3 regions of the Shewanella sp. YQ_9 genome follow, and region 1 is predicted to be linked to each of the others. Evidence: predicted binding sites of a transcription regulator. Region 1 holds the regulator's gene; each other region holds the start of a gene.
What was found. The regulator LexA, encoded in region 1, represses DNA repair genes until DNA is damaged. The targets are predictions, from matches to a motif close to TACTGTATNNNNATACAGTA.
Positions count from the first base shown of each region.

Region 2: a site for LexA is predicted at 2,650-2,669, ahead of dinB (DNA polymerase IV). Genes of this name have one in related genera too.
Region 3: a site for LexA is predicted at 1,745-1,764, ahead of recN (DNA repair protein RecN). Genes of this name have one in related genera too.

Region 1 covers NZ_JBICJO010000020.1:134,413-144,418, forward strand. The annotation lists gene ACF8D4_RS06165 (TonB-dependent siderophore receptor) at 1-137, opposite strand, end outside; tRNA gene ACF8D4_RS06170 (tRNA-Gly) at 304-377, opposite strand; gene mtr (tryptophan permease) at 476-1,723, opposite strand; gene plsB (glycerol-3-phosphate 1-O-acyltransferase PlsB) at 1,723-4,149, opposite strand; gene lexA (transcriptional repressor LexA) at 4,415-5,035, shown strand; gene ACF8D4_RS06190 (cell division inhibitor SulA) at 5,032-5,523, shown strand; partial or broken gene coxB (cytochrome c oxidase subunit II) at 5,992-7,113, shown strand; gene ctaD (cytochrome c oxidase subunit I) at 7,132-8,742, shown strand; gene ACF8D4_RS06205 (cytochrome c oxidase assembly protein) at 8,744-9,307, shown strand; gene ACF8D4_RS06210 (cytochrome c oxidase subunit 3) at 9,304-10,006, shown strand, end outside.
Region 2 covers NZ_JBICJO010000026.1:225,906-235,911, forward strand. The annotation lists gene ACF8D4_RS08205 (FG-GAP-like repeat-containing protein) at 1-941, opposite strand, end outside; gene dinB (DNA polymerase IV) at 1,523-2,599, opposite strand; gene ACF8D4_RS08215 (methyl-accepting chemotaxis protein) at 2,754-4,760, opposite strand; gene bfr (bacterioferritin) at 5,009-5,476, opposite strand; gene bfr (bacterioferritin) at 5,487-5,960, opposite strand; gene ACF8D4_RS08230 (GGDEF domain-containing protein) at 6,122-7,102, opposite strand; gene nqrM ((Na+)-NQR maturation NqrM) at 7,207-7,431, opposite strand; gene ACF8D4_RS08240 (FAD:protein FMN transferase) at 7,448-8,479, opposite strand; gene nqrF (NADH:ubiquinone reductase (Na(+)-transporting) subunit F) at 8,542-9,798, opposite strand; gene nqrE (NADH:ubiquinone reductase (Na(+)-transporting) subunit E) at 9,844-10,006, opposite strand, start outside.
Region 3 covers NZ_JBICJO010000077.1:108,118-118,123, reverse strand. The annotation lists gene ACF8D4_RS22160 (LysR family transcriptional regulator) at 1-498, opposite strand, end outside; gene ACF8D4_RS22155 (AEC family transporter) at 721-1,674, shown strand; gene recN (DNA repair protein RecN) at 1,780-3,441, shown strand; gene ACF8D4_RS22145 (hypothetical protein) at 3,700-3,900, shown strand; gene ACF8D4_RS22140 (hypothetical protein) at 4,026-4,472, shown strand; gene ACF8D4_RS22135 (hypothetical protein) at 5,046-6,053, opposite strand; gene ACF8D4_RS22130 (hypothetical protein) at 6,085-6,486, opposite strand; gene ACF8D4_RS22125 (hypothetical protein) at 6,499-7,176, opposite strand; gene ACF8D4_RS22120 (DNA methyltransferase) at 7,484-8,062, opposite strand; gene ACF8D4_RS22115 (DUF3319 domain-containing protein) at 8,302-8,676, opposite strand; gene ACF8D4_RS22110 (YjaG family protein) at 8,678-9,277, opposite strand; gene barA (two-component sensor histidine kinase BarA) at 9,267-10,006, opposite strand, start outside.

The DNA of each region.
Region 1 (10,006 bases):
GTGGATGGGGAGGTGGCCTTTGTGGTCACGATAATCCTTTCGATACTGGTATCGGCGGCTTCCTCTGCACTCACTGCACTTGCCGACATCAGTGCCACAGTCAGCCCCGAGAGTATCGGTAAGCTGGATCTGGACATGGATTGAGATTTCCTTGGTTGAATGAATCAGCGCACGATACTAACACCAATGATAACGATTTGCGTTAACTTTAATTGGACAAACGTCAGTTAAGTGTAAAGTCGCCAAAAGGCTCACAAAGATACAAAAAGTAACAAAGGTAATCACAAGAAGGATGGGCGATTTTGGAGCGGGTGATGGGAATCGAACCCACGTATGCAGCTTGGGAAGCTGCCGTTCTACCATTGAACTACACCCGCACGAAATACTCGGCGTGGACGGTATAAATTACTGACTTTTATAGTCTTGTCAAGGTGGGGCTCTCTCATTCCCTTGAAAAAGAGAGCCGCTCCTCACTTCAGGAATACTTGGGTAACATGCCGGCCATGGCCAACAGATGGCAGGCGGCCGTCAGCACCCCAAACAGCACTACTATCGCTATCAAAGGCGTACCACCCGGTACGCGAAAACCCGGGTTATCGGCAAACTGTTGCCTTGAGCGCCAAGCCATCAAGGCCGGCACTATTACAGCCCAAACCGTGGCCGCCAAGGCAGCGAAGCCGATGGCTACCAGGAAACCATCTGGAAACAGCATACCTAGCAGAGTCGGAGGCAGAAAAGTCACCAGGGCGGTCTTGACCCTGCCGCTGCGACTGTCGTCAAAACCAAACAGATCTGCCAGATAGTCAAACAAGCCCAAGGTTACCCCAAGGAATGAAGACGCCACGGCCAGATTGGCAAACAGGGTGAGCATGGTGTTGAGCAGCGAGTTATCCATCACCTTGGACAAGGCGCCAACCAACACCCCCATATTGCCGCCCTGGGCAATAATGGCGCCGAATTCACCGCGGGAAATATTACCCATGGTTGCCACCAGCCAACACAGGTAGATAGCCAAGGCGATAAAGGTACCAACAAAAATCGCCTTGATTATGGTGCCCGGCTGTTTGCCGTAGTATTTCACCAGAGACGGCACATTGCCGTGATAACCAAAACTGGCCAGGCCGAAAGGAATGGCCGCCCACAGATATGAGCCATAGCTGCTCTCACCATTAGGTAGCAGTAGCTTACTGGTATCAACGCCGATCAACAGATTGCCTATCGCCAGAAAGAAGCTGATGATCATCCCTCCCAACATTATGGTAGTGATCCGATCCACGGCCTTGGTGCTGATAAGCACCACCAGCGCCAGCACCAGTGCAAACACCAAGGCGGCAAAACTCTGCGGCAGGCTGATATCCATACCTTCCAGGCTATGATTGACTATGGAGCCGCCACCACTGATATAGGCGTAAGTGAGAATATAGAGCACGAAGGTTATCGAAGCGCCGTTAAGCACCCGCCAAAACTGCCCCAGGGTCTCCTTGGTGAGGGTGTCAAAACTGGCGCCGGGTTCAAAATGCAGGTTGGTTTCCAGCAGCAGCAGCCCGGACATGAACATGCAAAACCACACCCCCAGCAGCATAAGCACAGAGTAGCCAAACCACATGCCGGCGCCTTCTACCGGCAGGGAAAACATCCCGGCACCGACTGTGGTCCCGGCGATGATCATGGCGCCGCCCAGCAAAGACGCCTTGGCAGGCGCCGCATTCATATGATTGGCCATCAGGCCTCCTGTTCGGCGGCGACGCTGTCGACTATGGTTTGCTTGACCTGTGGACGCAGCAGCTGGTTGGCATAATCCCGGGTTCGTTCTATATCATGGCGGGTATCTTCCTTGGTGAGATACCCCAGCTCTTTGAGCTTGATACTCAAGATGCCGTAGAGTTTCTTGTCGTAAAACTCGGGGGCCGTAATCCCATGCAGCGCGCCCAGACGACTGGCCAATTTATGGCTTTCGCGCTCCAAATCGCCACGCTCAATACCTGGGTGAGCGGCCAGTAAGTTAAAGATGATGGCGTAGCGCTGCAGGGTTTCGCTCATGGTTTCGGCCAACAGCGCCAGCGGGTTTATCCCGGCTTCCAGCACCCGGAAACCATTGGCTTCTTCGGCGACCAAACCTTTGGCAATGAAACGATCCAGCAGCTGATCGGCATAGGCACTGACATCAGCCTTACCCATAAACAGCTCGGCCTGCAGCAGAGGGTAGAAATCCTCAAGCACCGCCTGCATCTGAGCGCGGCGGCACTGCTCCAGGCGCACCAGGCAGCTGGCCAGCAAAGAAGGCACCATAAACAGGTGAATGATGTTGTTGCGATAGTAAGTCATGGTTACCGCAATCGACTCGTCGATTGAGATGATATCGCCCAGTTCATCTTCCTGAACCGTGAACTTATTCAGCTCCAGACCTTGTTGCAGCAACTGCTTACCGTCGCCCTCAGCTACAGAAGTATACTGGGTATATGGCACTTCCTTGAGCAGATCCAGATACAAGTCCAACTGACGTTCCAACTGGCTTCGCTCCAGCGCATTCTGCTCTGATGACAAGAGTACCAGGCTGGTAAGAGTCACGGCGCTGGCTGCGGCGGCATCGTTGATATGAGTCATCACCCTATTGGCCAGAGTATTAACCGCCGGGGTCAGCCAGCTGGGTTTCTGCTCAGGATCGGCCGCCACTTCTTCGCGCCAGTTGGGCGCCGCTTCACTGAGGAAATTCTGCAGCGTCACAGGCTCACCAAAGTTCACATAACCCTGACCGAAATTGCCCAGCTTACGCAAGGCGCCAACCACCTGCCAAACAGATTCTTTCTGCTTCTTCTTGCCGCTGAGTTCTTTGTGGTAAGTGGCCACTTCCATGACATGGTCGTAGCCCAGGTACACGGGCACCAGAGTCACCGGCCGTTCAATGCCTCGCAGCACAGAGTTGACTGTCATCGCCAGCATTCCTGTCTTGGGTGACAACAGCCGCCCGGTACGGGAGCGGCCACCTTCGGTGAAGTATTCAACCGAATAGCCTTTGGCAAACAGCTGATCCAGATACTCGCGGAACACAGCGGTATAGAGCTTGTTACCGTTGAAGCTGCGGCGGATGAAGAAAGCACCACCACGGCGGAACATGGGCCCGGCGGGCCAGAAGTTCAAGTTGATACCGGCGGCTATGTGGGGCGGAACCATACCCTGAAAATAGAGAATATAGGAGAGCAGCAGGTAATCCATATGACTGCGGTGGCAAGGCACATAAACTATCTCATGGCCATCGTGGTGCAGCTGGCGTATCTGCTCGGCGCCCTTGATGTTGATCCCCTTGTAGAGCTTGTTCCACAACCAGGTGAGGATCCGCTCGGCAATACGCACCAGGCTGTCTGAATAGTGGGCGGCAATCTCATCGAGATATTCTTCCGCCATCTCCCGGGCTCTGGCCTCGGGGATCTTCTTGGCAGCGGCCTCTTCTTTAATCGCCTTTTTCAGCGTTTCCGAGCGCAGCAACTCATTGAACAGAGCCTGACGGTTGGGCAGCACGGGTCCTGTCATCACCTTGCGTTGCCGGCGGAAATGTACCCTGGCCACCCGTGACAACTTATGGGCAATAGCCTTGTCGGTCCCATGTTCATCGGCCATCAGCCGCAACGACACGGCATTGGAAAACTGCACAAAGTTGTCGCGCCCCAGGAACAGGATCATCAGAAACTTGCGCAGCCAAGTGGGATTTTCCCGCTCAAATACGGCGGCACGCATGCTGTCATCTTCCTTACCCGGAGTGCGGCCCCAATAGAGGCTCACTGGCACCAATTGAATATCCAGTTGTGGATTGGCCTGATGCAGGTTCAGCAGAGAAGTGAAACAGCTGAGAAATGGCTTGTTGCTCTTGCGCTTGCCGAATAGGGGCTTGGCTCCTTCCAGGCAGACGACTCGGGGAACGGTAATATCATCAACCTTGAGTGCCTCATAAGGACAAGGCAAACCAAACTTACGGGTGACTTCCGCCAATGCCGCAATATCACTGACAGATTCCGTCTTCATTACATAGGCCATCGGCTTGGCCGGATCCAGGTTCAAATCGGCGAAAGGATCCTGAGGCACCACAGTGGTATGCACCAGCTTGCTTTGGAGCCAGCGAAGAGATTTAAACCAGAATGAATCTTGTTTGGACATGTTTTTTCAGTGTCTGAGCCACAATCAATAGCCCAATAGAATACCAGAATTTCCTGAACCTTAGCTAGGGAAGGTGCGAACCGGCCCCGGCAGTTCCTCTGGCCAATGCCTTGAACTCCCCATGCTGCATCAGACAAGCCGTTAAAACCAAAGCACCGAATGGCTTACTTATCCGCTCCCTAAAAGTTTCAATTTTGGTTAATACTTGCACTGACAAAAATACTGTATATACTGACAGGTACTGTATGAAAAAACAGGAATCACCATGAGACCACTGACACCGCGCCAGGCACAGATTCTGGAACTGATTAAACGCAATATAGCCGACACCGGCATGCCGCCAACCCGGGCCGAAATTGCCACCCGGCTGGGCTTCAAGAGCGCCAATGCCGCCGAGGAACACCTCAAGGCATTGGCCAAGAAAGGCTGTATTGAGATCATGCCAGGCACCTCTCGTGGTATTCGCCTGCCTCATGATGAACAAGCGGAGTCAGAAACAGGCTTGCCCCTGATTGGTCAGGTTGCCGCCGGTGAACCCATACTGGCTCAGGAACACGTTGAGCAGTATTACCAGGTCGACCCTGGCATGTTCCACCCCAATGCCGACTTTCTGCTACGGGTACGCGGCGACAGCATGAAGAACATAGGTATTCTCGAAGGTGATCTCCTGGCGGTTCACAAGGTACAGGAAGCCCGTAACGGTCAAGTCGTGGTGGCCAGGGTTGAAGACGATGTAACTGTGAAACGCTTTGAAAAGAAAGGTAATGTGGTTTATCTACATGCCGAGAACGAGGCTTACTCCCCAATCAAAGTCGACCTGACTTTCCAGCCATTGACCATTGAAGGACTGGCGGTAGGGATAATACGCAATGGAGACTGGCTATGAGCATAATGACTGGCAACGCCCCAAGACACCCAGGCCTGTGGACAGACACCGGTATTGCCGGCAATCAGCCTTGGCAACATACCGGTATCTCCAGCTTGGCCAGCCATAGCCAGGGACGTCAGGAATTATTGCGCCTCTGCCCTCAATTGGCGCAATTGAGTCAACAGGGACGCTGGATAGTCTTGATTAACGCCCCGGCCAGCATAGGTTACAAAGAAACCTTAGCAAGGGCCGGTGTCAGAATGGATAGAGTACTCTTGGTGCGCACCAAGGATGAAGTAGAAGCCTTGTGGGCAACGGAAAGAGCCCTGACCAACGGCACCTCCAGTGCAGTGATCAGTTGGATAGACAGCCTGGATGCCCGTGATAACCGCCGATTGCAGCTGGTCGCCCGTAACGCCAGAGCCATGGGCATAGTGTTGGAAACGGGACAGCAGGCGAAAGAGGTGGATAACCACCTCAACGAACTTACCCACTCCATCCATTGATTGTGTTTAAAGGCCATCCCTGGGATGGCCTTTTTTCTGTGCCTTTTTGGTGCAATGCCTTCCCCTGTCAATCGGCGGCAAACCGCGCAGCTCTGCTACTCACACAGAATTCACCTCTGGATTAACAGACGCTTTTTTTTCATATAGTTAGAAAACATCGTGATCTTGATCAATATTTAATCTACAAGTAATGTAAGAACAACGATTGTGTTATCTCCATGCAATTCGTCGTAGGTTGACCGCCCCATTTCGATTCATAGCGAGTGGTGCCGTCGCCGGAAATGCTGAGTATATTCAGCGGTAAGTGCAACAGTGGTCACCACCTGTATACCTAGAGCTAAGTGAAACCGCCGCCGCACTTTGAAGTCATCGTTGCTTTTTTGGGAACTGAAGAGTTTGCATAGAGCAAAGACTTACTGTGTGACTCTTCTTTGTAGTTGCGAATGCAATTGACAGAGGAGATGTCTTGTGAAGCAATGGCTGTGTGTTTTGCTGACCTTGTTGTGCGTCAGCTTGTTGTCTCCAGGCGCTCAGGCAGATATGCCCTTGAATATGACTCAAGGGGTAACTGAGATCAGTGGCAAGGTGTATCACCTGCACATGATCATTCTTTATATCTGTTGCGCCATAGGTTTGGTCGTATTCGGCGTGATGATCTACGCCATGATCAACCATAGGAAGTCCAAAGGGGCAGTCGCGTCCCAATTCCATGAAAGTACCAAGGTAGAAATTGCCTGGACGCTTATCCCCTTTTTAATCCTGATCCTGATGGCAATCCCCGCAACCAAAACGCTGATTGCCATGGAAGATCCCAGTGATGCCGACTTGACGGTCAAGATCACCGGCTCGCAATGGAAATGGCACTACAGCTATTTCGGCGAAGACATCGACTTCTTCAGCATATTGGCAACGCCGAGATCCCAGATAGAAGGCCAGGAAGCCAAGGGCGAGCACTACTTACTTGAAGTCGACAAGCCTTTGGTATTGCCCATCAATCGCAAAGTCCGATTCCTGATGACCTCAGATGATGTGATCCACTCCTGGTGGGTGCCCGCCTTTGCCGTCAAAAAAGACGCCAATCCCGGTTTTATTAACGAAGCCTGGACCCGGGTGGACAAACCGGGGATCTACCGCGGCCAATGTGCCGAGCTTTGCGGTAAAGACCACGGCTTTATGCCGATTGTGGTGAAGGTACTGGCAGAAGATGAGTTTGACGCCTGGATGGCGGAGCAGAAACAAGCCGCGGCTACGGCCGCCGAAGAAGCTCAGGCGGCCCTCAGTGAGACCATGAGCCATGATGAGGCCATGGCGCTTGGCGAACAGATCTATATGGCGCGTTGCGCCGCCTGTCATCAGCCCAACGGCGCCGGACTTCAAGGGGTGTTCCCGGCGCTCAAGGGCAGTGCTATTGCCATAGGCCCAATGGCTGCCCATCTGGACATAGTGATCCATGGCAAGACAGGCACCGCCATGCAGGCCTTCGGCAAACAGATAACCGCCAAGGAACTGGCTGCTGTGGTGACCTATGAGCGTAATGCCTGGGGCAATAATACAGGCGACACAGTGCAAGCCGCCGACGTCAATAACCACGGGCAGTAGGGGGAGAAGATGAACTCATTCAGTCAAGATGCCGAAGCCGGCGTTCAGGAAATCGCTGAACAGGAACACCAGCATCATCACGCCCCCAAGGGGATCATGCGCTGGTTGCTGACCACCAACCATAAAGACATAGGCACACTCTATCTCTGGTTCAGCTTCATCATGTTCCTGATAGGGGGCGCCATGGCCATGGTGATCCGTGCTGAGCTATTCCAGCCCGGATTGCAACTGGTCGAACCCAACTTCTTTAACCAAATGACCACAGTTCATGGCCTTATCATGGTTTTTGGCGCCGTGATGCCGGCCTTTACCGGTCTGGCCAACTGGTTGATCCCCATGATGATAGGTGCGCCGGATATGGCGCTGCCGCGGATGAACAACTGGAGCTTCTGGATTTTGCCCTTCGCCTTCCTGATCCTGCTTAGCTCATTGTTTATGGAAGGTGGCGGCCCCAATTTTGGCTGGACCTTCTATGCCCCATTGTCGACAACTTATAGCGCCGACAGTACAGCCTTGTTTGTTTTTTCAATACATATCATGGGGATAAGCTCAATTATGGGGGCTATCAACGTGATAGTCACCATAGTGAATCTGCGCGCACCTGGCATGAACTGGATGAAGCTGCCCCTGTTCGTCTGGACCTGGCTTATCACCGCCTTCCTTCTGATAGCCGTTATGCCTGTATTAGCCGGGGCTGTGACCATGGTACTCACAGACAAATTCTTCGGCACCAGCTTCTTCGATGCCGCCGGCGGCGGAGATCCTGTGATGTTCCAGCATATTTTCTGGTTCTTCGGCCACCCCGAGGTGTACATAATGATATTGCCGTCATTCGGCATCATCTCGGCCATCATTCCGGCATTCAGTCGCAAGCCTTTGTTTGGCTACGCCTCAATGGTCTACGCCACCGCCAGCATCGCGATCCTCTCCTTCCTGGTGTGGGCACATCACATGTTCACCACAGGTATGCCTGTCTTTGCCGAACTCTTCTTTATGTACTGCACCATGCTGATTGCCGTGCCAACCGGGGTCAAGGTATTCAACTGGGTTGCCACCATGTGGCGGGGATCCATCAGCTTTGAAGCCCCTATGATGTTCGCTTGTGCCTTTATTATTCTCTTCACCATAGGCGGCTTCTCCGGCCTGATGTTGGCAATCACCCCAGCCGACTTCCAATACCATGACACTTACTTTGTGGTTGCCCATTTTCATTATGTGCTGGTCACCGGCGCCATCTTCTCCATCATGGCCGCCGCCTATTACTGGCTACCCAAGTGGACCGGGCATATGTACAGCGAGACCTTGGCCAAGTGGCATTTCTGGTGCTCGGTCATTTCGGTCAATGTGTTGTTCTTCCCGATGCATTTCCTCGGGCTGGCCGGTATGCCCAGACGCATCCCCGACTACTCGGTGCAGTTTGCCGATGTCAATCAGATTGTCTCCATTGGCGGTTTTGCCTTTGGCCTGTCACAGCTGATATTTCTGGTACTGGTGATCAAGTGTATTCGTGGTGGCGCCCAGGCTCCGGCCAAACCTTGGGAAGGAGCCCAGGGGCTTGAGTGGACACTCCCAAGTCCGGCGCCTTATCACACCTTCAGCACTCCGCCGGAGATTAAGTGATATGACAGACTCCCGTCCTGACAACCGTAAACTGGTACGCCTGCTGCTACTTGGCGCCGTAGCCATGTTCGGCTTCGGCTTTGCCCTGGTGCCGCTCTATGATGTGCTTTGTCAGCAGTTGGGGATCAATGGCAAGACCAACACCAGCGCCGCCACTTATAGTGCCCAAGTGGATAACAGCCGCTTGGTCACTGTGGAGTTTATCTCTCAGGTGGCCAAGGGAATGCCGTGGGAGTTCAAGCCGGAAGTGACCCGTATCAAGGTGCATCCCGGCCAGTTGACCCATACCCGCTTTCTGGCCCGCAACCTGTCACACCAATACAAGATAGGTCAGGCGATCCCTTCCGTTTCACCGGGACAAGGCGCCGCCTACTTCAATAAAACCGAGTGCTTCTGTTTCAATCAGCAGCCGCTGGCTGCCGATGCCAGTGCCGAGCTGCCGCTGGTGTTTTACGTGGATCCGGACCTGCCGGACTCCATCAGCACTCTGACCCTCTCTTACACCCTCTATGACATCACGGATAGACAGATATCCGATGCCCTGGAGCAAGGAGCAGCGAAATGACCAGTAAACATGAACACTATTATGTTCCGGCTCAAAGCGCCTGGCCGATTGTCGGCGCATTGGGGCTTTTCCTTATCGCCTATGGTGCCGGTACTTATGTATCCCAGCTCAAGTCTGACGGTGGCCATGGCAGTTATGTACTGCTGGCAGGAATTGCCGTCATTCTGTTCATGCTGATTGGCTGGTTCAGAAACGTGATCCATGAATCCATGAGTGGTCTCTATTCGCCACAGATGGACAGGTCATTTCGTCAGGGAATGAGTTGGTTCATCTTCTCTGAGGTGATGTTCTTTGCGGCCTTTTTCGGCGCCCTCTTCTATGCCCGTATGGTGGCCGTGCCTTGGTTGGGTGGCGCATCCAACAATGCCATGACCAACGAAGTGCTCTGGCCCGGATTCAGCGCAGGCTGGCCCTTACTGAAAACCCCGGACGGCACTGAAACCCAAGCCATGGGTTGGAATGGTTTACCCCTTTTCAACACCATTATTCTGCTCACCTCCTCTATTACCCTGCACTTTGCCCACCTGGGGTTAGAGAAAGGCAAACGCACCGCCTTAACCCTCTGGCTTGGACTCACCATCTTGCTGGGACTGGCCTTTCTAATCTTGCAGGGAGAGGAATATGTCCATGCCTACACTGAGCTGGGGCTGACGCTGCAGTCCGGTGTCTATGGCAACACCTTCTTCCTGCTGACAGGTT
Region 2 (10,006 bases), on a different contig from region 1:
GTTTGACCAATACAGGCTTTAACCTGCTCAAGGTAATCATGCTTATCACTGGAAGTCGCCTTGTGATACGTCAGGTAATAGGTTTTGTCGACTTCGTCATCCAGCCTCACCTCAATCTTTTGCAGTTGCTGCTTTATCGCAACAGAGGTGCCATAGGAATAACCATACTTAGGGTAACTGAGGGGGGTATAGATAAATCTGACCTGATTATAGGGAGCCTCACCATTGCTGTGCCCGGCATAATCGATGCTTTTCAGGTATTGCTCACCAGCGGTGTTTTCATAGTGATAACTAATGTAGTTACCTACGGAGTCCTCAATGGCCTTCAGACTCCAATGATAAATCACATCACTGTTGTTTTGAGATACGGACCGATAACCATCTCCGGATGATGAGGTGCCATTCACATCCAGAAACTGCTTCCCGGAAACCTCATCCACATCGCCATAGAAATAGGTGTCTCCCGATTTGGTTTCAACCTTGAAGGCCGCTGGACCGCCGCCAGGCGCCTGGCCAATCACAGTCACCACAGAGGCATCATCCAGCTCCTTACGGTACTCGGCGCCATTTAGACTATGGGTTCCGGCGGTTAAAACCAGACGAGCACCGTCAAGGCAGTAACTGTCCTTGTTGGTAAGCTCTACACCTTGTAAATAGCCATCCTGTTCAATGGTTTTTGGGCAGCGGCTGATGGCGGAAAGCCCTTGAAGCCCCCACCCCAATCCCATAATGGTTTCTCCGCCACCTGATGAATAACTCAGCTCTACGGCGGGCTTTAACTTGCCTCTGGCTGCGGGTGTATCTATGGGGATGGTATATGTTGCCGCACCTTGCTCACTAACCCGAAAAGAGCCACTTAAAGGGACGCTGGATGAAGCAAATACATTGTTTTGGGTAGCAATAGAGAGCAAAAAAAGGGAAATGGGGAGCCCGTACTTCATATAAAACACTCCATGTTTTAATTATTATCAATAGTCCCAAAAAAAACGGGTTAAGCCAACTTAAAGCAAACTTTTTGTTATCCAAACAACCTACCACAAAAAACTAAACATTAAAATAATTAACTTTTACATTACCAATCTTCAGGTGTTACTCAGAAAGCTCAAAGAGTTAAGAAGGATACAAACAGAAACACTCACCAAGAAAAAGCGAAAATTCAAAGAATATTTCCCATCAAGCAAGTTAAATGCTTCTTATAAAACCATCACCACATCAAATCGATTTAAAACTTATTACAAAGATCTCAAAACGTAACTAAGTAGAGCCCATTCACTCTAATATAGAAATCTATTAAAAATAGATTTTGGTTTTTTAGAATTTGAAATTCGCAGAAATTCAACAGAAAGCTTGTATCGAGCTTATAATTACGTATATACAGTAAGACTTACACTGCGACAGTGGCAAGGTATCGCCAGCTATGCTTGTGAGTCGGAATACGCTGAAAACCTGCTATAAAGAGCCCATATGGAACAGAAATGGAGCTTGTTTATCCCCTCGCTGAGTGCAAACCATCAATTGGGGATTAGAAAGCCAGATCCAACTGCTGCAGAGCTTCCTCTGCCGGTGAGTGGCTATCATCCTGGCTGACCAGCCCGGCAGCCACCCCCAGCAGACGGATGCCTCGGCCGTTAGCTCTTTGCAATGCCTGGGTCAGCAAGTCATCCAGCAGGCGCACAGATAACTCACTCGAGCGGGTTTCTATAGTGGTCTGTTTAAAGTCACTGAACTTGAGTTTGACCACCAGCTTATGAATTTGCCTGTCTTTGGCTCCGCGCTCCAGACGGCGGGCCAACTCCTGCACCAACTGTGGCATTACCTGGCGACACTGGGCCAGGGTATGAATATCCTCTGCCAGCGTGGTTTCTACCCCAACAGACTTGCGCTCTCGGTTGATGGTCAGTTCACGCTCGTCTATCCCCTGAGCCCTTTCATAAAGCAAGGTACCAAACTTTCCAAACCGCTGTTGTAACTTGGTCAGCGGCACCTTTTGCACATCCGCGCAGGTATGCAGCCCCATATCGGCCAGCTTCTGGGCGGTGACCTTACCGACGCCGGGGATCTTGATAAGCGGCAGGTTTTTTACAAACTCGGGCAGTGCCTGTGGCGTGACCACATACTGGCCGTTGGGCTTGTTGAGATCCGATGCCACCTTGGCGAGAAACTTGACCGGGGCGATACCTGCCGAGGCCGTCAGGCCGGTTTCCGCCAGGATATCGGCGCGAATAGCCTCGGCAATGAGGGTGGCCGAGCCTTGGTATAGTGAGCTATCGGATACATCCAGGTAGGCTTCATCCAGCGACAGAGGTTCAATCAGTGAGGTATAGCGGGCGAAGATGGCCCGTATCTCTGCCGAGACTTCCTTATAAACAGACATGCGCCCGGGGATCAGCAGCAGATCCGGGCAAAGCTTTAACGCATAGGCCGAGGCCATGGCAGAGCGAACGCCAAATTTACGCGCCTCATAATTGCAGGTGCTTATCACCCCGCGTCTGTCACTGCTGCCGCCGACGGCCAGAGGTCGGCCACGATATTCTGGAAAATCACGCATCTCCACCGCGGCAAAATAGCAGTCCATGTCGATATGTATGATCTTTCTCAAGCTTGCTTTCCGGATCTCAAAGGGCTCGGTCGAGCCGGACACAAACAGAGTACTGTATAAAAACACAGTTAACAAGCCAGGATAACGAAAAAGCAGATCAATCGAGAGCAAAAAAGGAGAGCCAAAGCTCTCCTTAATGGATTTAAAGCTCGTCTTAATCGATGCGGAACTGACCTATGTTAAGCCCCAGAGCCGTGGCCAACTGTTGGAATGCCTGTATCTGATGTGACAGCTCTTCGCTGGCGCTCAGGGATTCATCGGAGCGGCCACGAACATTTTCAATGTTGCAGGCCACTTCTTCGGCCACCACAGCCTGCTGGCCTATCGCCGCAGTGATCTCCATGGTTTGCAGCTGGATGGCATCCACTGCCGCGGTTATTTCTGTCAGTGCCCGCTCCACTTCCAGAGTCAGGCTTTGGCCCTGGTTGGCCTCCCTGACTCCGGCTTCCATCACCTGTTCGGCTTGTTGTGCCTGTTGCTGCAGAGTCTGGATAATGCCCTGAATATTGGTCGTGGAGTCCTGAGTGCGGGATGCCAGGGTGCGCACCTCATCGGCCACAACCGCAAAGCCCCTTCCCTGCTCGCCGGCGCGGGCCGCTTCAATGGCGGCGTTGAGTGCCAGCAGATTGGTTTGCTCGGCAATGGCGCGGATCACACTGAGCACCTCGCCTATCTCCTCTGAGCTGCTTCTGAGCGCCCGAATAACCCCCGCAGCCTGGTTGACCTGAGTAGAAAGTGAGTGCATTCCCTGACTGGCCTGCTGCACCACATCTGCGCCGTTTCTTGACTGCAACAGCGCCGTCTCGGCAAACTCGGCGGCTCGTTGGGCGCTGGTCGCCATCTCCTGGCTTGTGTGGGCCATTTCGGTAGCGGCTGTGGCCACTGAGGCAATTTCCTGTTTCTGGGCGCTGACAGAGGCCAGTGCGTTGTCACACACTTCAGCCGCGGCGGCAACCCCATTATCCACCCGACCACTGAGCTCACGGGTTTCCAGCAACAGACTCTGCACCTTGGCGGCGAAACGGTTGAATGCGGCGCCGAGACGCCCAAGTTCATCGGCGCGGTTGATTTCAATCCGGCGTGACAAGTCGCCCTCACCCTCGGCGATATCTTCCATGGTGTGCAGCAGGCTATTGAGATTACGCCGAAACGGCAACATCATCAGGAAAACGGTTAACGCCACCAGTAAAATAATCCCCACTGAGACCAAGCTGGTTTGCCAAAGGCTTTGCTTCACAGGTGCCTGAAACACTTCATTGGGCAACATGAACCCCAAATACCAGCGCACTTTGGGATAGTCACCGCGAATGGCAATGTAGCTCACCCGCTGCAACTCTCCCTGATAAGTGACTTCGGCAATACCGGCATCCCGGGTTTGCATTTCACGTTTCAGTTCACTAAAACCCTGATTGTCGCCGCTGAGATTGTCAATAACGGCCGCATCAGAGCCGGCGGGAAACCCCTGGTTAAAACCCGGGAAGTAAACCAGCTTTCCCTGCTCCGTCATCAAAAACGCCTGGCCTTCGCCCCGGTATTTGATTGGCGCCAGCAGGTTTTTACCTATGGTATCGATGAGAATATCCATACCGCCTATGCCTATCAGGCGACCATTGGCATCCTTGACTACAGTCTTGACCGTGGCCGAGATTGAGCCGTCGTTGGCATCCACTGCCGGGTCGCCGACAAACAAACCATTTTTGTCTATCGCTTCCTGCCACCAGGGACGTTTGTTGGTGTAGTAGTCGGGATCGCCATCGTAACGGCCATTGAGATCAAAGTACTCGAAGGTATTGGCCGAGCCGAAGAACACCGACTTGATCTCCTTGTCCTGCTCGGAGAAAAAGTGGAAGTAATCCACCAGCTGTTGATAGCCGGGATCGAGGCTGAGATCTGAGCCACGGCTATGGTATTTGGCAAACCAGTTATTGATGGCAGGGTTAGCAAAGACAGAGTGAATAATCTGCCCCTTGGCGTAGAAGTAATTGCCTATTTCATTGGCCTTGAGGGTGATCAGCGCCGATATGTCCTGATCTATGCGGGCACGGGTATCGTCGCTGCTACTCTTTACCATCACGGCGGCCACTATAGACAACAACAACGCCAGGGCACCGACGATAGCCAATACAAGTTGCAAACTGAGAGAACGTCTTATCTGCTCCATTGCGAGTCCTATTTGTTATATTTTTATTTAAGGAAACCAGCAATGTATCAGAATCTGTTAACAATTTTGAATACTAAATGACAAGAAACAATATAATTTTCTATGTAAACAATCCCCTGCACCAAACCGAAGCAATTCAGTGCCTTATTGCCCAATTTAAGTACATTCAAATTTAATTCAGGCTCAATGCAGCACCAGATAGCAAAAGAGCCGCAATAGCGGCTCCTGTCGGGACAGCTTTGATACCGTTACATCTTGGACTGGATGTAATTCTGTAGCCCAACCTTGTCGATAAGGCCCAGCTGTTTCTCCAGCCAATACATGTGGTCGTCTTCGGTTTCTTCCAGCAATAGCTCCAACAACTCCCGGCTCTGATAGTCCTTGAGTTGCTCACACAAGGTGATGGCTTCTCTCAAGTTAGCGGCAACCTTATATTCATATTGCAAGTCGTTGTGCAGCATCTCCTGCACATTCTTGCCTATGGTGAGGGCGTCGCGACTGGCAACATCCGGAGTGCCTTCCAGAAACAGTATCCGTGCAATCAACTTGGCGGCATGCTCTCTTTCATCGTCCGACTCATGCTTGATCCGCTCATAGAGCTCATTCAGCCCCCAGTCTTCATACATATGGGCATGCACGAAGTACTGATCCATTGCCGACAGTTCCCCGGTCAGCAGCTTGTTGAGCACATCTATGACTTGCTGATGGCCTTTCATACCTGTCTCCTTATTCTTTCTCAATCTGTGACTGCAGATAGTTAGCCAGTCCGGTCAGGCTTATCAGCTCAAACTGAGCTTCCAGCCAATCCAGGTGTTCCTCTTCATCTTCCAGCAGATCCTCGAGGATATCGCGACTGACATAATCACGCTCAGTCTCACACAGGGCAATGGCATCTCGCAGCACTGTCAGTTGCTCTTCCAGCATCTGTTTGTCACAGGCCAGCATCTCTTCGCTGTGTTCACCTATGCGTAACTTGTCCAACTGTTGCAAGTTGGGCAGGCCTTCGAGAAACAACACCCGCTCGATAAGCTTGTCGGCGTGCTTCATATCCTGAATCGATTTCTTGTAGGCTTTGTGGTTGAGTCCTTCCAGGCCCCAGTTCTTGAACATGCGGGCATGAAGGAAGTACTGATTGATGGCTGTCAGCTCACAGGTCAACACCTTGTTGAGCTGGGACACCACTTTGGGATGACCTTTCATTATCTCGTCCTTTAGCTTTGATTAAACTTGATCCAAGTCAATGTTTCCAGCCTAGCCCAAAGCGGGACGCATTACAAATTAACCTTTAATTTCACAAACTTACAAAAGATAACCATTATCATTTTAACTAAGGTTAGCAAGCTGCTTTTAAGCACAAGTGATTAAAAAAGCTCGATATCATCTTCTATCTGTGGCCCCTGGAGCTTGCCTTCTTCCAACAGTTGCCCATAAAACGCCACTTGGTTGCGACCATTGCCTTTGACAAAATACAGTGCGTTGTCGGCCTGATTGAGCAAGGTTCCGGGCTCAACCCGGGGATCTATTCCCACAATGCCCATAGAGATGCGGATCCCGCCCAACCGCTCCTGCTGCAATTTGGCCAGCCTGTGGGTAAACTCCTGACACAACTTAAGCAAGGCACTGCGGGTACGCGGCGCCGGCAGGATAACAAACTCATCACCGCCAAAACGGAACATGAGATCCTGAGGGTTAAACACCTGCTTCATCAGCGCCGAAACCTGCAACAGGACTTCATCGCCATAGAGGTGGCCGAAGGTATCGTTGATTTTCTTGAAGTAGTCTATATCGAAGATGCAAATCCACAGCTTGAGCTCCTCTTCGGCGTCCATACTCGCCTGTTCCTGCTTGAGTTCACAGGCAATTTCCACCGAACTGTATAACTGTGGCAAAAAGGCTTTGCGGTTCAATAGATTGGTAAGGCTGTCGGTTTCACTCTCTACCACTATGTGGAAATAGTTCTCATAGACTTTGGCAAAACCTCTGAGCAAAACCATATCTTGCTCAGTCAATAAAGGCGCGCTGACCAAGAGCACCTTGGTGAGTTTATCGTTGATGATGATGGGAACTGCCAACTCTTGGTGCAGACCGTTGGAGAAACAGATCTCCCTTTGCTGTTCGATACAGAGTTTGACCGATACAGCCAAGGTGGCGCCGTTAACATTGCGCTGACCATCCAGGCCACCCTTACGCTTGGTAAGCTTATCCACATCCAGGATACACACCTCATCAATGCTGAGCATTTGCGATACTGTGGACACCAGGCTCTCGGCCAGCGAATCCAACTGCCGCTGCTCGGTCAACTGTACCACTGAATCGAGAATAGCTTCCGGCTCCCTGCTCATCGGTATATCTCCTCTACAGAGCGCTTGTCCATGCCACAGAGTGTAGTACAGCAGGAATTAACGGGCGGAGCGGACGAAAAAAAGGCCTCCGAAGAGGCCCTTTTTCAAATAATTCTATCTTTGGTTAAACGCTCGCGCCGGGCTTCTTCAGCCGCTTCACGGGCCTTGCGTTTATCGCAGGGCTCATCACAGTCGCAGGCCTTTTCTATACCCAAAACCCCGAGGCCACCACAGCTGCCCTGTACCGCCTTGCGCTTGATTAAATAACCCACAGACATCAGCAGGAAAAACGCCAGCAGAATCACAAAGGCCGCAATAAAAGTACTCATAAAGGCTCCAATTACTCTAGTGGACGAAGGCTTTAAACGCAGAGCTATAGTATACCTTAAACCCTTCGTCCTGTTTTTCAATCAGCATGATGGCCAGCTTTTCCTTTTCGGCCAAGGCCAGCGAGGCTTCTGTGCCCATCACCATCATGGCAGTGGCAAAACCATCGGCCGTCATACACTCAGGGTGCAACACAGTGACAGAGGCCAGTCTGTGCTCTACCGGAAAGCCACTGCGTGGGTCGATAATATGAGTGAAGCGCTGTCCGTCCTCCTCATAGTAGTTGCGATAGTCGCCCGAGGTAGCCATGGCCATGGTGCCCGGCTCTATCACCTGTTGCACCGCCCGGCCATTATCCGCCGGCTGCTCTATCGCCACCCGCCAGGGTTTGCCATCGTCTTTGGTTCCCTTGACGCTGATCTCACCGCCAATCTCCACCAGATAACCTTTGGGCTGATACTTATCCAGCAAACGAGCCACTTTATCGACCCCGAATCCTTTGGCTATGGATGACAAGTCCACATAGACGCTGGACTGACTCTTGCTGAGCAGGTCCCCTTCTATCTGAATGGCATCTATCCCCATTCGCGCCTTGGCCTCGGCTATCTGCTCGGCAGAAGGCACTTCCAGAGGCCGTTTGTCCGGGCCAAAACCCCACAGGTTGACCAAGGGCCCCAGGGTGATATCGAGCGCGCCGTCAGTGAGCTGATATAACCTGATACCTTCACGGATATTGGTAATGGTATCGGCTGAAACTGTCAAACTCTGGCCTTGCTTGAGCTGATTGAAACGCGAAAGCTCGGAGTCGGGTCTGTAGGTCGACATCTGGTCGTTCACCTGCTCCAGTGCCATATCGATTTCTGCCTGCAACAACTGGGCATCCGGCAAACTTTTGCTGTTAACCACCTTAATATGATAAGTGGTGCCCATGGTACTGCCGGAGAGCGCAATCACTTCATCCTGACTGCTGCAACCAGAAACAAAAAAGGCCAATCCCATAAGGACCAGCCAATTTGCCAGCGTTGTAAACTTAGCGGTCTTGAACTGCATACTATGAATTTCCCTTACAAACTGGCACTGCCAAAAGGCAGTGCCAGGGAATGAACTAATGCTTAGCCACCGAAGTCATCCAGGAGGATGTTTTCATCTTCAACGCCAAGATCTTTCAGCATAGCAATTACCGCTGCGTTCATCATTGGAGGTCCACACATGTAGAACTCACAATCTTCAGGGGCGTCGTGCGACTTGAGATAGTTCTCATAAAGCACGTTGTGAATGAAGCCTGTGTAGCCATCCCAGTTATCCTCAGGCTGAGGATCGGACAGGGCCACATGCCAGACAAAGTTATCATTCTCAGCCGCCAGGCCATCGAAATCTTCAACATAGAACATTTCGCGCTTGGAACGGGCACCGTACCAGAAGCTCATCTTACGCTTGGACTTAAGACGCTTGAGCTGGTCGAAGATATGAGAACGCATAGGCGCCATACCTGCACCACCACCGATAAAGACCATTTCAGCATCGGTATCTTTGGCAAAGAACTCACCGAATGGGCCGGAGATAGTGACTTTATCACCTGGCTTGAGACTCCAGATGTAAGACGACATCTTACCACAAGGCAGACTCAGATTCCGTGGTGGAGGTGTGGCAATCCGCACGTTCAGCATGATAATGCCAAACTCTTCCGGATAGTTGGCCATAGAGTATGCACGAATGGTTTCTTCATCAACCTTGGATTCCAGGTTGAAGAAGCCAAAGTGTTCCCAGTCACCACGATACTCTGCTGGAATATCGAAGTCTTTGTACTTCACATGGTGAGCAGGGGCTTCAATCTGAATATAACCACCGGCACGGAAAGGTACAGACTCACCATCAGGGATCTGCAGCTTAAGCTCTTTAATGAAGGTCGCCTTGTTATCGTTGGAGATAACAGTACATTCCCACTTCTTGATGCCGAAGATCTCTTCGTCCAGCTCAATTTCCATATCTGACTTGACGTTAACCTGACAAGACAGACGGCAACCCTTACGGGCATCACCCTTGCTGATGTGATCCAGTTCGGTTGGCAGAATATCACCGCCACCGGACTTAACGTTGACACGACACTGACCACAAGAGCCACCGCCACCACAGGCAGATGACACGAAAATACCGTTGTTGGCCAAAACGCCCAGCAACTTGCCACCGGCAGCAGTGGTAATCGCCTTCTCTGGGTCACCGTTGATGCCAATAGTAATATCACCGCTGGAGACCAACTTGGATTTGGCGAACAGAATCACCAATACCAGGATCAGAACTATCGCGGTAAACATACTCACACCGAGGTAAACCTCGAGTGGAGTAGACTTAAAAATACCAAGAATATCCATTAACTTATCCTTAGAGGTTCAATTTCGGAAGCCGCTTGGTGTCCCTTAAAGGGACACACCAGAGAACGACATGAAACCTAAGGCCATCAGACCCGCAGTGATAAAGGTAATACCCAGACCACGCAGACCATTAGGCACATCAGCATACTTCAGCTTCTCACGGATACCGGCCAACAGGACGATAGCTAATGCCCAGCCCAAACCGGAA
Region 3 (10,006 bases), on a different contig from region 1:
ATAATCCAATACCCCGAGAGAGCAGGAGACCCAGGAGGAGTCCGGTTGGGTGCCGCCAACTATGGCAACATCTATGCCTTTGTCGATGAGATCCACCACCTCATTGCTTTGGGCGATATGCAGTTTGATATCCGGGTAGCACTCGCAAAATTCGTTCAGTGTCTCGATGAATATCATAGAGATTATCGAGATGGGGGCGGCAATTCTCAAGGTGCCTTCGGGCTTGTCGGCGCAGGTGCCACTGGCCAGGGCATCAAACTGGGCTATCAGCTGCTGATAGCGTTGGAATAACTCCAGTCCCTCTTCGGTCAACCTCAGTTTGCGGGTGGTACGCATCAGCAGTTGTTTATCCAGCACAGACTCCAGCTTGGCCAGTTTGCGGCTGACGGTCGCCACCGGCATATCCAACACTTTGGCGGCCTGGGAGAAACTGCCGGCATTGACCAGATGTACAAACAAGTAGAGCAGTTGCAGTTCGGGGGCCTGATTGTCACTCATTGCGGTTCCTCAATGTGCCAAGGATATGTTTAAAACGCTTGTCTGCCGGTTTCTACGACCATAGCGCAATGGCTGGCGGATAACGACTATGGTATCTTGCCGGCGTCTCTGCCGAACTTACTTCGCTGTACTGATAAGGGCAGGCAAGATACAGAATTCCCCGCCATTTTCGCAGATCCCCGGCGGGAGTACGACAGCCAAAGTCAGCAAAATGGAAGAAGTATGACTGGAATCATTACTCCGCTGATCTCTGTGTTTGGCATTATGCTCGCAGGTTCACTGGTACAGAAAAGCAAAATCCTGCCGGATGGTACGGATGCGGCGCTCAATCAATATGTTTACTACATAGCTTTTCCGGCCATTATGATGATAGTGCTGGCAAGAACTTCTTTCGAGGAGATCTTCCAGTGGCATTTCATCGTCGGTTTCAGCGTAGCAATGATGCTGACCTACCTGCTGGTGTTGCTGATTTCCGGCTGTTTCAGGGCGGGCCAAGGGGTAGGGGCAATTCGCGCCTTGAATGCCACCTTTGGCAATACCGCCTTTATCGGTATCCCCATGATGATGATAGTCTACCCGGGAAACCAGCTGGCGCTGGCCGCGGCGGCCATTGCCAGCCTGTTGTCTGTGGTGATGTTTGCCGTGGCACTGGTGTCGCTGGAGCTTGCCAGAGATACAGAAAATAAGGCGCATCCTTTGCTGATAATTGTTGAAGCGCTGGCGAAAAACCCGATTGTTATCGGCAGCGCCCTGGGCGTTGCCGTCTCGGCGTCCGGTATGGCTCTGCCGGATGGGATAGAGATGATGATAAGTCAGATAGGCGCCACCTCCAGTCCATGCGCCCTGTTTGCCATCGGCATGGTGTTGGCCAAGGCGACTCGGGTTCGTGGCGCCACCCGCTTACCTGGGCCTTGGCAGTTGGCCGAGCTCTTTGGCATCAACGCCTGCAAACTGCTACTGCAACCTCTGCTGGCTTATCTATTATTGAAAGCCATGGGGATCAGCGGCACCAATCTGCAGATGGGGGTCATTCTTGCGGCCCTGCCTACGGCAGCGAGTGTATACTTACTGGCGCAGCGTTATGACACCAAGGCCGGGGTTAGTGCTCAGGGGATATTAGTGGGCACGCTGATCACCTTTATCAGTTTGCCTTTGATAGCGGCATGGGCCGTCTAGTATTTCGGGGCCGGGAAGAACACAGGGAATAATTAATCGACAGATATTTACTGTATAAAAAATCAGTATATACTGTTTATCAATACAGTGTTTTGGGAATTCATTATGCTTTGCCAACTCAGCATCAATAACTTTGCCATAGTGCGTTTTCTGGAGCTGGACTTCCGTCCGGGAATGACCAGTATTACCGGCGAGACCGGGGCGGGTAAATCCATTGCCATCGATGCCCTGGGGCTTTGTCTCGGCAATCGGGCCGATGCCGCCAGCGTGCGTCCCGGTGCCAGCAAGACGGAAGTCAGTGCCCGTTTCTCTTTGGCGGATGTTCCTCTGGCCAAGCGTTGGCTGGAAGATAATGATCTCGAACTCGAAGATGAATGTATTCTCCGGCGCACCATTGGCAGCGATGGCCGCTCCCGCGCCTATATCAATGGTAACCCTGTGCCGTTGACTCAGCTCAAGGCATTGGGGCCATTGCTGGTGGGGATCCACGGCCAGCATGCCCATCACGCCATGCTCAAGACAGAGCAGCAACTTTACCTGCTGGACAGCTATGCCAATCATAAGCTGTTGCTCGATGGTGTCAGCAGTGCCTATCAGCGTTATCGCCAAATCGAGCAGGAACTGCGGCAACTGGTGCTGTCGCAGCAGGAGAGAATTGCCCGCAAGCAGTTACTCAGTTATCAGGTGGAAGAACTCAACGACTTTGCTCTCGGGGAGCATGAGTTTGCCGAGATAGAGCAGGAGCACAAGCGCCTGGCCAACAGCACGGCGCTGATCGAGTCCTGTCAGTTGGCCTTGATGCTGCTCAGTGAGGGCGAAGAGGCCAACATAGAGTCATTGCTGAACCGGGCAGTGCATATCAGCGCCGAGCTGGAGAGTGTCGATTCTGAGCTGGCCAATGTTGGCGGTATGCTCAACGATGCCCTGATCCAGGTGCAGGAAAGCAGCAGCGAACTACAGCGCTATCTGGACAAGCTCGAGTTGGACCCTGAACACTTTGCCATGCTGGAGGCGCGACTTTCCAAGGCGATGCAATTGGCGCGCAAGCATCAGGTGATGCCCTCAGAGTTGTATCAACACCATCAGCAGTTGCTGACCGAACTGGGTAGCCTCGACTCAGATGAGCAGAAGCTCGAAGAGATAGAGCAGCAATTGGAAGCCAGCAAACAGAATTACCTGACCCAGGCGCAAAAACTCAGTCAGAGCCGCAGCCGCTATGCCAAAGAGTTGGACAAGTTGGTCACGGCTTCCATCCATGAACTCAATATGCCCAAGGGCAAGTTCAGCATAGCGGTGGAGTTCAGCCCTGAGCAGATGTCGGTCAACGGCAGTGACAGGGTTGAGTTTCTGGTGACCACCAACCCGGGGCAGCCACTGCAGAGTCTGGCCAAGGTGGCCTCTGGGGGCGAGCTTTCCCGTATCGGCCTGGGTATTCAGGTAATAACCGCCCGTAAGGTGGCAACCCCGACACTGATTTTTGACGAGGTGGACGTGGGGATTTCCGGACCAACGGCTGCCGTGGTGGGCCGCATGTTGCGCACCCTGGGAGAATCGACCCAGGTATTGTGTGTGACTCATCTGCCGCAGGTGGCAGGTAACGGCCATCAGCATATGTTTGTTGCCAAACATGCCAAGGGCAGTGGTACTGAAACCTCCATGGTGGCACTGGATAAAGAGCAGCGGGTACAGGAGCTGGCTCGGTTGCTTGGCGGCGATACCATCACCAGCAATACCCTGGCCAACGCCCGCGAGCTGCTGAGTAGTTAAGCTTCAAGGCAGTTAACAAGTCAGTTAATTCAAGAACGGCGCCCACATGGGCCACCTGTTGTACGTGTCAGATCCCAAGCTCAGTGATCAGGACCGGCGATAGGAAGCGCCCTGGCTCGCAGCAAGGGGCGGGTAACTTTCGTAATATTTTTTATCAACATTCCGGATGGCAAAGAGAAGGGGATCCAGGTGATCCCCATCGGCGACTTTTCTTCCAAAGATCAATTTGCCAGCGCCAAGAACATCAGCGCTTAGGATGTGTTGACGGCCAACCGCTTTCCGGCCGGGATGGCGGGGATTATTCCACAGGGCGCTGCAGGGCTTGGTGACCCGCTTAAAACCAACGATGTCTATCAGAGCAACGAGGTGCTGCCACTGGCGCGTGATATTGTGGAGTTCATCAACAGCGCCCCCGAGCTGGCCAAGCTGGGGTCTCTGAGTGTGCGTGAACCATCTTAAGGAGTAATAGTACTGCTTATGGTCATCTAAATTTCATGGTTTTAAACTGAATACTAAAGTCTGTTTTTGTGATAATGTTGGAAAGTATAATAAATTTGAGTTTCTAGTAACTATTTGAGTTGGTTATGGATATTAATCAATACCTTAGTAAGCCATTGGGGCGTGATGACGTTGAGAATATTAGCGAATGTGTTTTCAACGTTAATGCCTTGAGTGAATCTTGTGTTAAGAATATCAATAGAGAAAGAATGTGTGTGTGGGTTGGTGCTGTATTTTTATTAATGTGGGCTGAGGTCTTTTTTAGAGGGGATGATGCTCTTCTTTCTGATATATTCAATGTTGAATTTATAAAATTAGGTGGTGGGGCTTTATTGGTTATATGTTTTTTTGTATGGAGAGGTTTTAAAGCCAATTTAAAAAGAGATTGTTTTAAACGAGATGTTATATGTCGCAATGTGGTGAGGAAATATGGGCTTCGTATTGTCATGGATAATGTTTTTTTAGACGTTAATGGGGTGTCACACTTCTTTTCAGTGCCTGAAATGAAATTACTGAGCTCTTATCGTAAATAGAGTGGTAGTAATGCTTAGTTAACGCGAGAGCAGAAATATTGCTTACATATTAAGATGGGATGCGATAACAGTTATATAGCGGGGGTGAGTTAATAAATACGACATGCTTGGTGTCTCAGTTAGAGACAGCCAACTGCTAAAAGTGGTACGCTTTATTTCGCTAAAGATATAAGTGAGCATCAACATGAGTGATCAGCAGTTGACTGAGGATAAACTATATCAAATATCATTACTCCTTGCGCAAGGAAGTTATGTGGTCATGATTTTCAGAACGGCAAAGGTGTATCAATCAACAGTTTCCAGGGAATTAAAGTGCAATAGTAACCTAGATGTATGGGAGCCCAACATGGCCCTCATGAACTGAAATTGTAAATCACTATATAAGCATTTTTGGATGTGTATAGCTATATTTATTCTTTGTCACATAATTCCACAAGTTGTCTTTGACTTATTGAATAAGTTGCAGGCTGCACTATTAAGGATGCTTTTAGAGTAAGGTCGTTAGTCCTAACATTTTAATTTTGGATAAAATCTCTATGACTTAATGCCCCGAATGCATGCGATTGTTAGCTGCTATTTATACATTTTTGGAATTACAAGGCTATTTGCCATAAGATCAAATAGCTTTTCATATCTTTTTAACCCACCTCGATCCGTTGGTTCTCCATTTATAGATGTCATCACTTGGCCTTGGATTTGAATCATTTTGTTTTTATAGAAGATAGTATACATGATTGTTTCCATACTAAATGTGTTCCTCATCCTTGCTTTGTCCATTTTGAAATGCACCCAAAAACCAGGCAAATTCTCCAAAGTTAATTTTCCGCTATTCAGATGGACTCCGCCGTCAGGTATAATATCTTGAATATCTTTCGGGTTTGATATTTTTAATACATCTTTTTCTGTTATTTCCTCTCCGGGCTGTAATGGTATTTCTTTGATTAGAACAATTAGTAACTCAAGTCCTCTACCGTTCTCGCTAACAAATTTCTGTACGACATTTGGTCGATTACCTTCTTTTGCAATCCATGTTCTAGGGGCTTCAATAGAAAATGCTACACCCTTTGCTTTTCCAGCACCATTCGTTGAGTATTTGTGTTTGTAACCGTCAATAAACTCTCGCTCTGGATTGTTTTTATAACCTGATTTGAAAAGTAGTAATGTCTCAAGGATTGGAGAATCTATATTTCCTTTTGCTCGTTCCCGAACAATATTAATAAATCGGCGAGCTTGTGTCTCGGATGTTTTATCAATGTTGATAGAACTCTCTATTTGAGTGTTGAGCTGTTTTTTTATTTCATTCCATTCGCTTTTGGAGTTTCTTTCCATTAACTCATCCATGCCTTCAATTGATGAGTTAAAGGTTGCCAAAAACTCCTTCTCGGCTATTAGCACTAATCCTGATGTTGAGGGGTACTTCTTGGAGATTTTTCTCAAGGAATAGTTTTGTCCCAAGTAGAACCCATAAGCTTGACCAATATCTTTAGCCAATGCATTAGTGAGCTTTGTTTCTGCATATGTGCTGGAGGATAATACGACTAGAATCAATATCGTTAAAGTTTTTTTAAATGAATTTTTCATGGTTTTTATCTAATATTGTTTATTTGGAAGGTTACTCACCAATACAGGCATTTTTACTAATTCCATATTTAAAGCATGTATCTATTTTTTCTTTAATACAGGTTTCTATGCCTCTACCTTCGTAGTTACAAGCGTTATATTTACACATCATAATGAATTCATGGTTTTGTACTAAATCACTATAAGAGTTGACACTATATACATTTAACCAATGACTAATGGCAGAATTAACTTCACTTTCGTTAATGACAATGTTATTGCTATCAAGAATTTTTTGCATGCGTGCAGCCTCAACAGTCATTGCTTCACTACCTGTCACGAGTGCACATATTAAATCAAGCGTATATTGTTGTTTGAGTTCTGTATCTGTTCCTGAATCCATAATAAACCATAAAACAGCCAATAATATGGCTCCTAATAATAAGTTTTTCATTTTAACCTCTTGTTATTCTTTTATCTCATCAATTGTCTGAGTTTGCCCATATTCACCATTTTTATGTGATAGTATGTTTTTTTGATGCTTCTTGAAAATGTTAACTGCTTTAATTTTTGTGATACCATTAATTTCATCTAGCCAGTTTTTTAAATTTACAAAATATCTCTCTTTGTGTCCATTAACCTTGGTTGGGATAAGATGGCTAAATGCTTTTTTAATAAAATCATGTCCAATATTTTCCTCTAACTCTTTGATTAGATGATAAGTGTCTGCGTATAGCGGATCTTTACCTGCGCCGAAATGCTCTTCCCATGCTAGCCATTCATCCTCTCTATCAAGGTGACTATGTAGCTTTTTCGCAAAATTAGTATTTATTCCCTCAATATATAAATCATATGCATAAGCATTTTTTAAGTGTGCTACTTCGTGGGCTAGTTGACCAAGAAACTTATCTGAATTTGCTTCTAGAGTTAAATAGATTGCGAATCCGTTTTCTATTTCTGGGATTGGCTCGCATAATGGCCATTTCAATTCTGGTGCTTTAGTTGGGTCAATAGGCTTTGACTTTCTTAAATAAATTTCCGAAATTTCCGTTTTACCATATAACTCATCCAGGTAGATTTTGCTCAAGTTAAAGTCTGCAAAAACACTTGCCTCTTTAAACTCCTCGTACAACTCAAACCACATACATTCCTCTAATTTAGATTTTAAATTCAATGTCTTTATGGATGGCTACTCGCCCCTCTATAAGCAATTTATCAGAATCATGCTACACAAACGAGCACTAATAATTGAAAATTTGATGCTGGTGTTTTGTTGGTCGTGGGAAGTGGCAGTGATTCATCGATTGATTCAGTAAAATTAACTAGGATACTATTTATAGTTTAGAAATGGTGTATGTGAGTTAGGTCAACCAGTCTGTTTTTATTACGTTGTGGTTTTGAATTGGCAGGTTGATTTTAGATTCATTTAACCGTTCGTTATTACTCGTAACCTATGTCATTCTCGTCCCTACTTGTTCAAACATATCTTTATCCAACTCAATACCGATAAAGTGCCGACCCAGAGCCTTGCAGGCTTTTCCGGTAGAGCCTGAACCCATGAAACAATCCAAGACAACGTCTCCTGGGCGACTGCTGGCGTTAATGATGTGCTCGAGCATGGCTGCGGGTTTTTCACAGGGGTGCTTGCCTGGGTAGTAGGGCACAGCCGGGTAGTGCCAAACATCGGTAAACGGCACGTCCTTGGATACCGTGAATGGCCGGCGTAAGTGCTGGTACTGTGCTTTCAAGTCATCAAACTCTTGTGCCAGACCTTGGTATTGTCGCTGCAGCGCCACGAACTCAGTTTCCAGCGTATCATAGTCCCGTTCCAGCGCCTTTTGGGTAAACAAGGCCTGCAGCTTTTGATACTGCTCTGCATTGGGTAATTGCCACTGCGAAGCGGTAAACCAATGGCTGGCCATCTGGGTTCCTGTGGCTTGATTAATCTCTTTGTTGCTGACGGCGGTGCGGGCTTTTTCTTCTTTAAAGTAGTTAATCAAGGGGCAAACACATGCTGACGCACTTTTCATAGTCGCCACAGCTGCCTTTGGCAAAACCTTCAGCACCCTAGTGCTCGCACATAATGATCCGCTCAGTTGCTCGGTGGTTGATTGTAGCCCGGGGTTGAGTGTGTGTTGATGTGACCAGGTCGCCACGAACGTATGACCAGAGTAGGGATCCGTGCAGGTGCAGTACATCTTGGCATAATATGGGATCGCATCCTTGGTGCTTTGGATAATAGCGTGACGGACGATTTTCCCCGTCTTTGCTATGACTTACGGCCTTTGGGTGAAGTGTTTTTTCGCTGTGAGCCTTTAATGGCGCTTTTTCCCCCTACGCCGCCTTTTCCCGCCTTTCTCTCTTTGGTTTTTCCTTCAGTGGCTTTTCCCTCAGTCGCTTTGCGGGAAGCCGTTTGAGCCTTTTGGCTCCGGGTCTGCAGTGGTTTATTGGCGGCTGTTTCGGTGTCTGTTGCGTCAGCAATTTTCGGCTGTGGCAATATCCCCAACTCTTCAAAGAAATTGATCTGCCTTCTCAGCTCAAATAAAGAGCCGGTACGGCTGGTCTGGCCTATGGTCAGGGTCCAGCTGTCTGTGAGGCCGTCGGTATTGCTGAGGATATAGCCACGATAAACAAGCTTACGCATCTTATTGAGCGCTGATCCCTATGTTGGATACGCCGCTCATGACGATTTCCTTGCGCAGTGCTTTGACAAACTCCGCCGTTATCTGCGGGTTTTCCTCGATTATTTCCAGCAAGGATCCCTGCAATTCGCGCTCTTCCTGCATCACTTCGTGGTTGAATACAAACTCGTCCAATGCTTCACCATCCAATTCGGGATCGGCTATGGCTTCGATATAGTGGGCCACGGTACCGGATGACAGCTTGGAGATATTGGTGATGTCGTCTTCCACCTTGCTTTCCAGTGCGCCCAGCAGTGAACTGAGTGCCACTGCGGCATCCATCGCCGGGTAGACTCCATAGGCGTCGAATTGGGTCGGCTCCGGGGTGTTTTCTTCCAGTTTTGCCATCTGCAGCTCAAGGTTCAGCTTGAGTTTGCGGTCATATAAAGACTGCCACAACAGGTTGAGTACCGTATCCAATACCTGGGGATCGCCGAATTCACACACCTCGGAAAACAGTTGGTAGTTGGGGTACATACGCTGGCACAGCGCCACGGCAAAGAGTTTCTTTTGTGGCAGTTCCAGCGCCTTTAGGCGTTTAAAGAAGCCCGGTTTAGTTGTCATCGGTTAAATCCATCGAAAGTTGGGATATCACTTGTTTTGCCGCAGATTCTACCTTAGTTAACTCATCAAGTAACTCCAGTATTTCCGGCTCCAGCTCGGCAATGCTGCTGCCTTGCTTGAGACCGCCTTCCACGGTTTGACAGAGTTTTTGCAACGTCGGTACGCCGCAGTAGCAACAGGCACCGTGCAGTTTGTGGACACAGGCCTGCATTTTGGCGGCGTCATCCTGCTCCAGCGATTCCTGAATGTTGCTGGTGGTGTCCGGCATGGAGTCAATTAGCATTCTGAGCATATCCAGCGCCAGATCCTGTTTCTGATTGGCCTGGGTCAGACACAGCTCCCAGTTGAGGGTGTGCTGGTCAAAATGGGTAAACTTGGGCCGGGTAATCCAGCGGCTGATCACTCCTTTCAGTGCAGCTTCATCTATGGGCTTGGGCAGGTAGCCATCCATGCCGCTATTGAGGATCCGCTCGCGCTCCTCATTGATGGCGTGGGCGGTTACCGCAATGATGGGGGTATTGCGGTTCAACGAGTCCTGACGAATGAGCCGGGTGGCGGTAATGCCATCGGTTCCCGGCATCTGGATATCCATAAAAATCAAATCAAAGCTACGCTGTTTGGCCAGATTCACCGCCTGCTCGCCATTACTGGCGGTGGTCACCCCTGTAACCAATTCATCGAGCAGGGTGTCAATCAGCTTGAGGTTGGCCGGGTTGTCATCCACCGCCA